Regions from separate parts of the Undibacterium sp. RuRC25W genome, predicted to be linked through region 2. Evidence: riboswitches for the same ligand, from Rfam matches in the RefSeq annotation. Region 2 holds a riboswitch; the other holds the start of a gene.
The links. A riboswitch is a leader RNA that binds a small molecule or an ion and turns the genes downstream of it on or off. The one in region 2 is predicted to bind cobalamin.
Positions count from the first base shown of each region.

Region 1: another riboswitch for cobalamin. It lies ahead of ACO0KV_RS02760 (TonB-dependent receptor domain-containing protein); the one in region 2 lies ahead of ACO0KV_RS07005 (CoA-acylating methylmalonate-semialdehyde dehydrogenase).

Region 1 is NZ_JBMPPD010000003.1:100,708-106,817, forward strand. Features, by position in the region: gene ACO0KV_RS02755 (FecCD family ABC transporter permease) at 1-716, opposite strand, end outside; gene ACO0KV_RS02760 (TonB-dependent receptor domain-containing protein) at 1,034-2,887, opposite strand; cobalamin riboswitch at 3,036-3,315, opposite strand; gene ACO0KV_RS02765 (PilZ domain-containing protein) at 3,494-3,847, opposite strand; gene ACO0KV_RS02770 (histidine phosphatase family protein) at 4,059-4,601, opposite strand; gene ACO0KV_RS02775 (adenosylcobinamide-GDP ribazoletransferase) at 4,604-5,398, opposite strand; gene cobT (nicotinate-nucleotide--dimethylbenzimidazole phosphoribosyltransferase) at 5,408-6,110, opposite strand, start outside.
Region 2 is NZ_JBMPPD010000011.1:8,330-14,439, forward strand. Features, by position in the region: gene metE (5-methyltetrahydropteroyltriglutamate--homocysteine S-methyltransferase) at 1-1,723, shown strand, start outside; cobalamin riboswitch at 1,917-2,140, shown strand; gene ACO0KV_RS07005 (CoA-acylating methylmalonate-semialdehyde dehydrogenase) at 2,406-3,929, shown strand; gene ACO0KV_RS07010 (acyl-CoA dehydrogenase family protein) at 3,943-5,103, shown strand; gene ACO0KV_RS07015 (enoyl-CoA hydratase) at 5,100-5,882, shown strand; gene ACO0KV_RS07020 (enoyl-CoA hydratase/isomerase family protein) at 5,879-6,110, shown strand, end outside.

The sequences.
Region 1 (6,110 bases), on a different contig from region 2:
CCCCGCGCATTGCGCATCGCGAACAAGAGCACGCCGACACCAATGATCCACGGCATATAACGTCCCTGTGTATTTGACAAATCTCCGATCATCCAAAAAACCATGCCACGCAAGCGGCTGTCAGGGGCAATGGACAACATTAAAGTAATCAACGCACCGCATCCGGAAGCAACGATCACACCAGTCAGCAATAAAACGGGGGCGCTGCCATCACTGCTGCCACTGCCGCGCAAATCGCGATAGGCGAGCGCAAATAGCAATAAAGCGACGATGATCGCGCCGGCAAACGCCGCCATGTCGACCATCCAGAATGTCCCATAAAACAAAATCATGGCCAAGGCGCCTACCGATGCGCCTCCCGAGATGCCGAGCACATACGGATCTGCTAACGGGTTACGCAATAAAGCCTGCATCAGGACACCAGACAATGCCAATGTCGCACCGGTAATAAAGCCCGTTAATGCACGTCCCAAGCGAAGTTCTAATAAACTTGCAGCAAGTGATGCAGGTTCACCACGAATCAGCTCGATCAAGGCTTGCCACAACTCACTAAGATTCAGACTTACTGAACCAGTAAGGCAAGCGATGATGATGCTCGCGAAGGCAATAAAAATTAAAAATGGGAGTACCACGCCAGCACGAATCGCCGCTGATATCGACGGCTGATGCGGTAGATGCGGCAGGTGCGGACGCTGACGAAAAGAAAAGAAAGACATGGGCGTTATGCCTGAACCATAAAATTGGGGGGGGGAGCGAGCACTCAATACACTCAGCGGTGACCACCCATTGCTTCAACTACAAAATTGACTGGTCATAGCAATTTAAGGTACCGACCAATCAACGCATCAAACATTTATTTTCAGATCTCATCGCAACGACTGCCCCTGCTGAAATCTGGCAAAGCTTTATACATCTCAAACAATACAAAACCGCCCCAGATAGCTGGAGCGGTTCTTCATATCATCCGAAAACGGACATAAACCCATCCCGGCAACGAACGACAAAGTAACCGAGAGGAGGTGTGCATGTTGTATTATTTAAAACCGTAATTCAGACCAACGTACACGTTGGAGCCAGGCGTGTTATAGCCATAAGCCAACGCATAGTTTTTATTCAATACGTTGTTCCAGCGAGCCAGTAAAGAAATGTCTTTTGTTACGGCATAAGTACCATACAAATTCATTAAGCTATAGCCAGCCAAAGTACGCACATTAGTAACGTTATCAAACCGATTGCCACTAAACAGTGTTTCCACACCAATTTTAGCTTTATTTATTGTGTATTCTGCCGCAAAGCTTGCATGTTGTTTTGCCCGACGCGCCAGACGTTTACCGGTTGTATCGTCCTCAGGATTTTGAATATCGAGAGAACCGCGCAACATCAGATCTGCCATGCGCGTGCTACCGCCCAGCGTAATACCTAACATCGTTGCTTGATCAACGTTGTAAGCACAACCATAGGGATGCGTAGACGTTTGCACAGGACAAACATTTGTACTGACGAGAAGATCAGTTGCCTTGTTTTGGTACACAACAGCACTTAACTGCGTCGTCAGATTCTCGTAGTAAATGCCAACTTCCGCATTTTTTGCTTTTTCAGGTTGATTGGTCGCAATGCCATAACCAGGATAGTAAAGCTCATTGTACGTGGGTGCACGGAAGCTGGTACCGTAGCTGGCATTGACTCGCCACTCTGATGTCAAACGGTAACCGTACGCAACACCTCCGGTGGAGTTGGAACCATAGACTGAGCTATTATCATTACGCACACTTACGCTGGCTAAATGCGCATCTTGTTTCCAAACATAAGAAGCAGCAACAGAATTTGTCGTGCGTTTCTGATTGAGTGCAGCTGTCGAGCCATTCACTTTTTCCTGACGGCTTTCTGCAATCAATTGCAAAACATCCTTACCTAATCTGATATCGTTCTGGAAACTGATCAGATTTTGATGCGTATCGATTTGACTTTGACCGTATGAAGCGTCCGTAAAATTGAGATTATTGGATTGCGCAAACTGCACATGCGAAGTCCACATATCATTGACTTTGACATTGCCGTAAACAGCGATAGTTTGCAACTGCTCAACGGAGTGGTCATCGTAAGATGGGCCTGAATCAAATTGCGCATTCAAGCGACTTTGCATAAATTTAATACCCGCTTCGTAACCTGGTGCGAGTTGCCAATTAAAACTGCCGCTCGCGCTATCAAGCTTGTAACCATCATTATCTGCGTTATAGCTATATTTACCAGCGCTAGGATTCGTTGCAGAGAAACCCGTATTGTTCTCATGCCCAACATTGAGGGCATAGTTAAATTCATTGCCCGACGAGCCAAAGACACCCGCCTGCATTTTACGTAAGCCATAACTACCAGCGCCAACTGATGCTGTCAGCGATATAGGGCCACTTCCTTTTTTTGTGAAAATCTGAATAACGCCACCCATCGCATCAGCACCATACAAGCTGGATAATGGCCCATAAACGATTTCGATATGATCAATTTGTCCCAATGGAATGGTTTCCCAACTGGCACCACCGACCGTTGATGAGCTGTAACGCACACCGTCAATCAATACAATATTTTGCGCATTGCTACCACCGCGCATCAACACGGAAGAAGTCGTTCCAGCACCGCCGTTACGCGTGATTTCAATGCCACGTTGTTGTTGCAGTAAATCAACTAAAGATTCGGAACCAGCTTGTGCGATTTGTTCGGAGGTAATGATGACGTTGTCGGCCAATACGTCCTTAGCGGCCTGAACCTGACGTCCAGCAGTCACAACGATGTTTTGAGCAGTACTATTGGAAACGGACTGAGCGAAGGAGGCAGCTGGAAAAGCAGCGGCCACGGCCAACGTAATGGCGAGAGGTTTTAATACAAGATTCATGCTAATGAGAATAAATAGATCACGCAGCCAACGTCCCCGCAGGCAGCCTAGAACAAAATAATCACGTAACAGAGGTGGTTCAGCTGATTGTCCCCAAAACTAATAAGTTCAGAACCAAAGTCAGTCAACAACGAAACTCCCCGTTCGTATTACTTCACGTATTCTGGCCGGTATCCGGGCTGACAAATATCACCATCTGACCTTCCCATGCAAACAAGCACAGTGGTATTGCAAGATGGCTGGCTCAACACGAAGTTGAACAATTTGTACACCGTTGCGGGGGCAGCACATTTATATTGCCTCGAAGCATTAAATTAATCTAGCCGATAGAGCAAGCGAAGAGCAATTTGAACCAAGAAGAAATTGATGTTTCCCGTTTAACCGCAAACATGAATATGTCTGCGAGCACCAAAACACCGCCATTTTATAGATGGATGGCACTGCGAGCAAGACAAGTCTTACCCTATCGATCAATCTGACTACTTACACAACCTGATTAATAGACAGTAAGACGATGCTTGGACGCAAGGAGAAGCTGTCGTAAGCCATCGAAATGAGGACGCGCCCAAATTAATAGGGCGACGTCAAAGTAAGCGTTAACTATTCTCAGACCACCGACATATTTTGACTTGTCATTGAAACCCAGGCACTGATTAATTCACCGTCGTTACTTGGTAAGCCACTTAGGGCAATGCCTATGCGGTAATTTTCGCCCTTCAACACTACGTGCTTTACTTCGCATTGACAACTGACATGAATAAGCTCTGCGCGGTTGGCCAGAGAAGGTATCTCGATAATGAGGGGGTATGTGACATCAAGAGATAAGCCTTGCGCGCACTCGAGCAAAAGACCGTTTTTGGAACTATTGACCGCGTTACACACGATGAGTCGACCATCTTTGAGTTTGACGCCAGCACGCCAGGTGACGTTGACTCGGGGGGCTTTTCGTAGTTCTATCATATGCGTCACACCATCAAGGTACACACTACACTTTAAACCCCAAAATGCGCCAAATCTCATCGAGTGCCAGCATGACGAACCCCAGGGAGCATATTTACATGACGAGATTTTATTTGCCACTTTTGATGGCGTCATCCCGTTAAAACAACAACGGTATTTACGTCAAAAACAGAGACGTGTTCATCAAAAAAACACAAAAATAGTAGCATCACTAAAGTAGGGTTGTCTCTGTGCACGACGCGAATTCGAAACGCTGTTCCATTTGCGCCACACGTTTTGCTAAGCTGACAACCGTATCACCCTGCTGCCAAGCCGCCAAGATCCTGATGACGCCCGCATGAGAAACGATCACTGCCTGCTCCATGGACTGTTTTTGCAAATCAGCAATAAATGCCATTACCCGCTCAACCATTTGCAATAGCGTTTCCCGCTTGCCTGGCGAGTAACCAACAACATCCGCCGCCCAGGCATCGATCTGATCACGAGGTATCAGATCCCATGCTTGCATTTCCCACTCACCAAAATGAAGCTCTAGAAGGCGCTCATCAATAACAGGATTGGGATGCAAATGATTTGCTAAGTTGAGACACCGCGATAATGGACTGGTAAACACTGGCAATGAGCCAGACCAGCGCCGGCGCAGGGTTTCAGCGCAGACGCCGATATCGTCGGCACTCGTCGGGACGTCGGTCTGACCATAGCAAATACCTGCTGGAATAAGCGGTGCGGTATGCCGGATCAGGTAGAGATACATGATCAGACTGGTGCGTGAGCCAGCAAGCCAAGGTAAAAAACAACTTCGGTCAATTGCTGAACCGCACCGAGGCAGTCACCGGTATACCCGCCAATCCGGCGAACGAACAAACGTGCAAACCAGAACGCCGACAGCGGCATCAAGATCAAAGCGGGCAACAACCGCTCAACGACTACCGGTTGCCACAACAGAATGGCAGCCAGCGGTACTAGCACACTCAGACAGGCAACACCAAACTCATTGGAACTCATAAATTGCGCAAGCGGCTTTGCCTTCCCTTCGTGTCTGGCATAGTCAAGCAACCAGATTAAGCTGCAAGAGAGCAGGCGAGAAAGCGGATGCGCAATCAGCAGTGCTGGCACTACCAACACAGCAGGCAAACTCACCAACAATACAAATTTCAACAACAACATCAGGCAAATACCAATCGTCCCATAAGCACCGATCCGCGAGTCTTTCATGATGATAAGGACGCGCTCTGGCGTAGTTCCTCCACCAAAACCGTCACAGACATCAGCAAAACCATCTTCATGAAACGCACCTGTGACCCAGATGCCGGCAACCATCGACAACACAACTGCGACAGCTGGCGGCCACCATTGCAATACCGCGATATAGACACCGCTCACAACACCACCAACCACCCAACCAACCGCAGGAAAATAACGTGACGACTGTTGTAACCAGGCCGCCTCAAATCCAACCCAATGTGGAATCGGGATACGGGTAAAAAACTGCAACGCGATAAAAAATAACCGCAGTTGATGCAAGCACTGTTGGCGTAGATGGGCAATCATCAAATTAGCTCAATCTACGCTTTTTTCGCTGACTTGCGCAGTACCGAAGGTCGCCATTTGGTTCAGGAAATTAACAGCAGCCTGCACCATCGGATACACCAAAGCGGCACCAGTCCCCTCACCCAGACGCAAATCAAGTTGCAACACAGGGTTGACATCCAACTCCTTGAGCATGCGTGCATGACCACTTTCATCCGATTGATGAGAGAAGACGCAATAATCGAGAATCGCCGGCTCCATCCTTGCGGCCACCAGCAACGCACTAGTGACAATGAAGCCATCAATCAGCAATACCATGCGTCGCTCCGCTGCAGCCAGCATTGCCCCCACCATCATCGCGATTTCGAAGCCGCCAAAACAAGCCAGCACATCGAGTGGCGCACTTACCTCAGAATGCAAATTGACCGCGGCTTCAATCACTTTCTGCTTATGCAAAATGCCGGCCGTTGTCAGGCCCGTACCTGCACCAACGCAATCCGCAACCTGCACGCTGGTCAGTTTATGCATTACCGCCGCAGCAGCGGTCGTATTGCCAATGCCCATCTCGCCAAAACCAAGCACATTCCCCTTCAAGACACTGACGAGATCTCGCCCATGCTGCAATGCCACCTGACATTGCGCAGCACTCATCGCAGGTTCTTTAGCGAAATTACGCGTCCCTGGCGCCACTTTGCGTTGATGAAGTACATCACGCTGACCAAAATCGTGGTTC
Region 2 (6,110 bases):
ATTGGCAGTCTACTCACAATTGCTACATACCTTGAGTGAGCACGGCATTGAATGGGTACAAATTGACGAGCCCATTCTGGTTACGGAATTGAACACGGATTGGCAACATGCGTTCAACCTCGCCTACCATCAACTAAAGCCGTGCCGTATCAAAATATTGGTCACCAGTTACTTTGGTCAACTGCAAGACAATCTCTATTTGGCCGCTAATCTACCAGTCGCTGGTCTGCATATCGATGCAGTCAACGATCATGAAGACCTGCGTCGTTTACTCAATCTGATCCCACAGCACAAAGTGTTGTCTCTCGGAGTCGTCAATGGTCGCAACATCTGGAAAACCGACCTTAACGCTGTGCTCGATTGGCTTGAACCATTAGCCGAGCGTCTTGGCGACAAACTCTGGATCGCACCGTCGTGTTCATTGCTGCACGTACCCGTTGACCTCAATAACGAACAAAAATTAGACGTCGACATGAAAAGTTGGCTAGCATTCGCGTTACAAAAACTAGACGAATTACAAGTGCTGGCGAAGGCGCTGCGCCATGGCCGTGATTCGGTCAAAGAAGAATTGACTGCCAACCAGTCAGCATTAGCAGCACGTCGCAACTCAACACGCGTGACGAATCCCGTGGTACAAAATGCGGTTGCTGCGATCACTACTAAGCTTGGTGCTCGTCAGAGTAGCTATACTATTCGCGCTGCCAAACAAGCGACGTTACTACAACTGCCTACCTACCCAACGACGACCATTGGCTCCTTCCCACAAACGGCAGAAATTCGCCATGCACGTAGCGAATTCAAAAGTGGAAAACTCGATGATGCTGGTTATAAAGCAGCCATGCAAGCAGAAATCGCCCGCAGTGTCCGAGAACAAGAAACACTTGATCTGGATGTGCTTGTCCACGGTGAGGCAGAACGTAATGACATGGTTGAATACTTTGGAGAACAATTGGACGGCTATGCTTTCAGTCAATTTGGCTGGGTACAATCTTATGGGTCTCGCTGTGTGAAACCACCCATTCTTTTCGGTGATATCAGTCGACCAAAAGCCATGACTGTCGAATGGACAAGCTACGCACAATCGCTGACGAAAAAACCAATGAAAGGGATGTTGACCGGCCCAGTCACGATCCTGAACTGGTCATTCGTGCGTGACGATCAACCACGCTCTGTGTCTTGCCAACAATTAGCATTGGCCATACGCGAAGAAGTGCAAGACCTGGAAAAAGCAGGCGTGCGCATTATTCAGATCGATGAAGCGGCATTACGTGAAGGACTGCCATTGCGAAAAGCAGAATGGAAAAATTATCTCGATTGGGCAATTGAATCATTCCGTATCACTGCCAATGGCGTGACAGATACTACGCAGATTCATACTCACATGTGCTATTCAGAGTTCAACGATATCATCTCGGCCATCGCAGACATGGACGCAGACGTGATCACAATTGAAACTTCTCGCTCAGATATGGAATTATTGGATGTATTCGATAGCTTCAACTATCCAAATGAAATCGGCCCTGGGGTCTATGATATTCATTCACCTAACATCCCGACCAAAGAGGATATTGTGCAACTCATGAGAAAAGCGGCCGAGCGTATTCCAGGAGAGCGCCTCTGGGTCAACCCAGATTGCGGCCTGAAGACCCGTCAATGGGCAGAAGTTTTACCGGCATTAACCAACATGGTAGCGGCAGCGAAAGAATTGCGCGCAGCGGCGTAACTAAACCGTCCTGCTTTGTATCCAACGAGTAGGACAAGACCAACCAAGTAATCACAGAAAAACGCAAGCGCCACCTGCCCTTGCGTTCTATTACCCACGATGCGCTTACTATCGCTGCTGACTTTACCCGTTTCAAACAAGCAATCAAATTGTTAGCAACAACAAATTGACGTTTACGTTAACGTAAATTAATGCTATCTTTTATCCACCAGGTGCTGCACCCCTTTTCTTAGGGTGACAGTTAAACGGGAAAGCGGTGCGTCTCTATGCTTAGCTTGCATTCAGAGACTATGCCGCTGCTGCCCCCGCAACGGTAAGCAAGTGTGGTTGCATCCTCCAAGCCACTGGTCATACGACTGGGAAGGCGATGCAACAAGTCTTGTGAGCCCGGATACCGGCCTGGTGATCTGTCGGAAAATCGCGGGTGGCGATTGAGTCCGGTATCTGCGTTCATTGTATGGCGGTAGGCTGTTGTACGCAGTTTGTCGGTTCAATTTCTTTCGTCGTTTTCTACTGGTCCCGATGTCGCGCGGTGGGTGCGCATCGTGGCGCGCATTGTTCATTCTTGCAGCGCTCCCCTTCAGGTTACTGATGTGCGCAATTGTGCGGGACTGCGTTCGTCGGTTGCTTTTTAGTCGTATTTAACTGTGCAGTGCACGGCTTCGATCAAAGGAAACTGAAAATGACCACACAAACTATGTCATCCACGACCATCCCACGTATTAAATTACTCATCAACGGTAAGTTTGTAGAATCGCGCAGCAAAGAATGGCGCGATATCGTCAACCCGGCAACGCAAGAAGTACTGGCACGCGTACCCTTTGCAACACCAGACGAAGTGGATGCCGCGGTCGCAGCAGCCAAGTTTGCATTCATTGCGTGGCGTAAAACACCCATCGGTGTACGCGCTCGCATTTTTCTTAAATATCAGCAATTGATACGTGAAAACATGAAAGAGCTAGCTGCCACGTTGACAGCAGAGCAAGGTAAAACACTAGCGGATGCTGAAGGCGATATTTTCCGCGGTTTAGAGGTGGTCGAGCATGCGGCGAATATCGGCAATCTGCAAATGGGTGAGCTGGCAAACAATGTTGCCAATGGCGTGGATACTTACACCCTTCTACAACCAATCGGCGTCTGTGCAGGCATTACGCCCTTTAACTTTCCGGCAATGATTCCGCTGTGGATGTTTCCAATGGCGATCGCTTGTGGCAATACGTTCGTCTTAAAACCATCAGAACAAGATCCCATGGTGACGATGCGCTTGGCTGAACTTGCACTACAGGCAGGTATTCCGGAAGGGGTGCTAAACGTGATTCATGGTGGTGAAGACGTCGTGAATGCTATCTGTGATCACGACGATATCAAAGCGATTTCTTTTGTGGGATCAAGCAGAGTCGGCACACATGTTTACAACCGCGCCACCTTGGCTGGTAAACGTGTGCAATGCATGATGGGCGCAAAAAATCATGCCGTTATTTTGCCGGATGCAAATAAAGAGCAAACCATCAACAGCCTTGTCGGCGCTACTTTTGGTGCAGCGGGTCAACGCTGCATGGCGGTGTCAGTCGCTATCCTCGTCGGTGAAGCAAAACACTGGGTCGACGATTTAGTACGCGTTGCCAAAACGCTCAACGTTAACGCAGGTACAGAAGTGGGAACCGACATCGGACCGGTCATTTCGTGTGCTGCGTATGATCGCGTGGGTGGGTTGATTGAGGCGGGAATTGCCGAAGGCGCCACGCTTGAACTGGATGGACGTCATCCTGTCGTTAAAGGCTATGAAAAGGGCAACTTCTTCGGACCGACTATTTTTTCTCACGTGAAGCCGGGAATGCGGATTTACGATCAAGAAATATTTGGCCCCGTATTGTGCTTATGTTTTTCTGACACACTACAAGATGCCATCGCGTTTATTAATGCGAATCCAAACGGCAATGGCACAGCGATTTTTACGCAGTCAGGTGCAGCAGCACGTAGATTTCAAGAAGAGATCGATGTCGGCCAGGTAGGTATCAACGTACCAATTCCCGTCCCTGTCCCTTTATTTTCTTTTACTGGGTCACGCGCGTCCAAGTTAGGCGATCTGGGTCCTTACGGTAAGCAAGTCATTAGTTTTTACACACAAACCAAAACGATCACCCAACGCTGGTTTGACGATAGCACCTCGACTGTTGGCGTCAATACCACCATCGCCCTGAAGTAAGAGGGTGAGCAACATGAACTTCGAACTCAACGATGAACAACTAGCCTTTCAGGCGTCGGCACGCGTCTTTGCTGAGAAAGAATTTGCACCGCATGCAGCAGCATGGGATGCAAATAGCATTTTCCCACTCGACGCCATCAAACGCGCGGGTGAGATAGGGTTTTGCGGCATCTATTCTCCCGAGTTTCAAGGTGGTTTGGGTCTATCGCGACTCGACGCGAGCATTATTTTTGAGGAACTGGCAAGTGTTGATCCATCAACGACGGCGTATCTGACCATCCATAATATGGCGACATGGATGCTGTGTCACTGGGGCAATCCGGCTATCCGCGATCATTGGGGACCACTACTCACATCCGGTCAGGCACTGGCCTCCTATTGCCTAACAGAGCCGAGCGCTGGTTCAGATGCAGCAGCAATCAAAACCAAAGCTGAACCAATAAAAGGTGGCTACAGCATTAGTGGTTCAAAAGCCTTTATTTCAGGCGCGGGGGTATCGGATCTCCTCATTGTCATGGCGCGAACAGGTGGACCGGGCGCAAGTGGAATTTCTGCTTTTGCCGTACCCGCAACCACAAAAGGGCTTGGTTTTGGGCGAAAAGAAGAAAAACTCGGCTGGCATAGTCAGCCGACGCGGCCCGTCTTTTTTGAAAATGTCTGGGTGCCTGACAACCATTTGCTTGGCAACCTCGGAGACGGTTTCAGAATAGCGATGCGTGGACTTGATGGTGGTCGTATCAATATTGCGTCCTGTTCTCTTGGCGCAGCACAAGGTGCGCTCAATGCTGCGCAAACCTATGTCAAAGAACGGCGGCAATTTAATCGTCCTTTGGCAGATTTCCAGTCAATGCAGTTCAAACTCGCCGACATGCTGACCGATCTTATCGCCGCTCGTCAATTAGTCAGGATGGCAGCGGTTAAGCTCGACGAGAAAGCCCCCCATGCAAGTGTCTATTGTGCCATGGCGAAACGATTTGCAACTGATATTGGTTTTCAAGTCTGTGATGAAGCACTACAGATCCACGGCGGGTATGGCTATATCCGTGAATATCCGCTTGAGCGCTTAATGCGTGATGCGCGAGCGCATAAGATTCTGGAAGGTACTAACGAAATCATGCGATCGATTATTGCCCGCCAATTTCTCGACACAACAACAATCGGAGACATACGATGAACCACTATACTAACTTAAAGCTCAGCATAGAGCACCGCACTGCGTTGATTACCCTAAGCAATCCTGCTGCTAATACGTTCACACGAGATGGTCTGATTTCATTAACGCAATTGGTGCGCGATCTCAATGCCAGAACCGATATTAACAGTCTAATCATTACAGGTGAGGGGGATAAATTTTTCTCCGCTGGCGCCGACCTAAAACAATTTGCTCAAGGGGATAAAGCACTGGCTCGTGAAATGGCGCGTCGATTCGGTGAAGCATTTGAGGCATTGGCTGATTTCCGCGGTGTATCAATCGCTGCCATCAATGGTTATGCAATGGGCGGTGGGCTGGAGTGTGCGCTCGCCTGTGATCTCCGAATTGCAGAGAGCCAGGTGCAAATGGCTTTACCAGAGGCCTCAGTCGGCTTGCTACCTTGCGCTGGTGGCACGCAACATCTGGCGTGGCTTGTTGGTGAAGCATGGGCAAAACGTCTGATTTTATTGGGTGAACGGATCAATGCCACGACCGCATTACAGATCGGTTTGGTCGAAGAAGTCGTAGAAACTGGCAGCGTCGTTACACGCGCATTAGCGCTGGCAAAACTTGCAGACAAACAGAGTCCAGTGAGCCTCGCTGCCTGCAAACATCTGATACAAGGTGCGCGTAAGCAGGCCCCACATCATATGCTGCCGTTAGAACGCGAAGCCTTCGTTAATCTGTTTGACACCCCAGACCAACATGAGGGCGTGCAGGCATTTTTACAAAAACGTGCTCCACAATGGAGTAACTCATGAGTGCCGCAGTCCTGTTTAGAGAAATTCGCTGCAGCAATCAGGCGCTGATTGGTGTTGCGACACTGAACGTAGAAAAATCTCTGAACGCTCTTTCGCTGGAAATGGTGCAACTACTGGACCAACAATTGCTCCTATGGGCAGAGGATCGGAAGGTTGTATTAGTTATCCTAGAAGCAGCAGGTGAAAAAGCATTTTGTGCTGGTGGTGATTTACTCCCGCTCTATCACT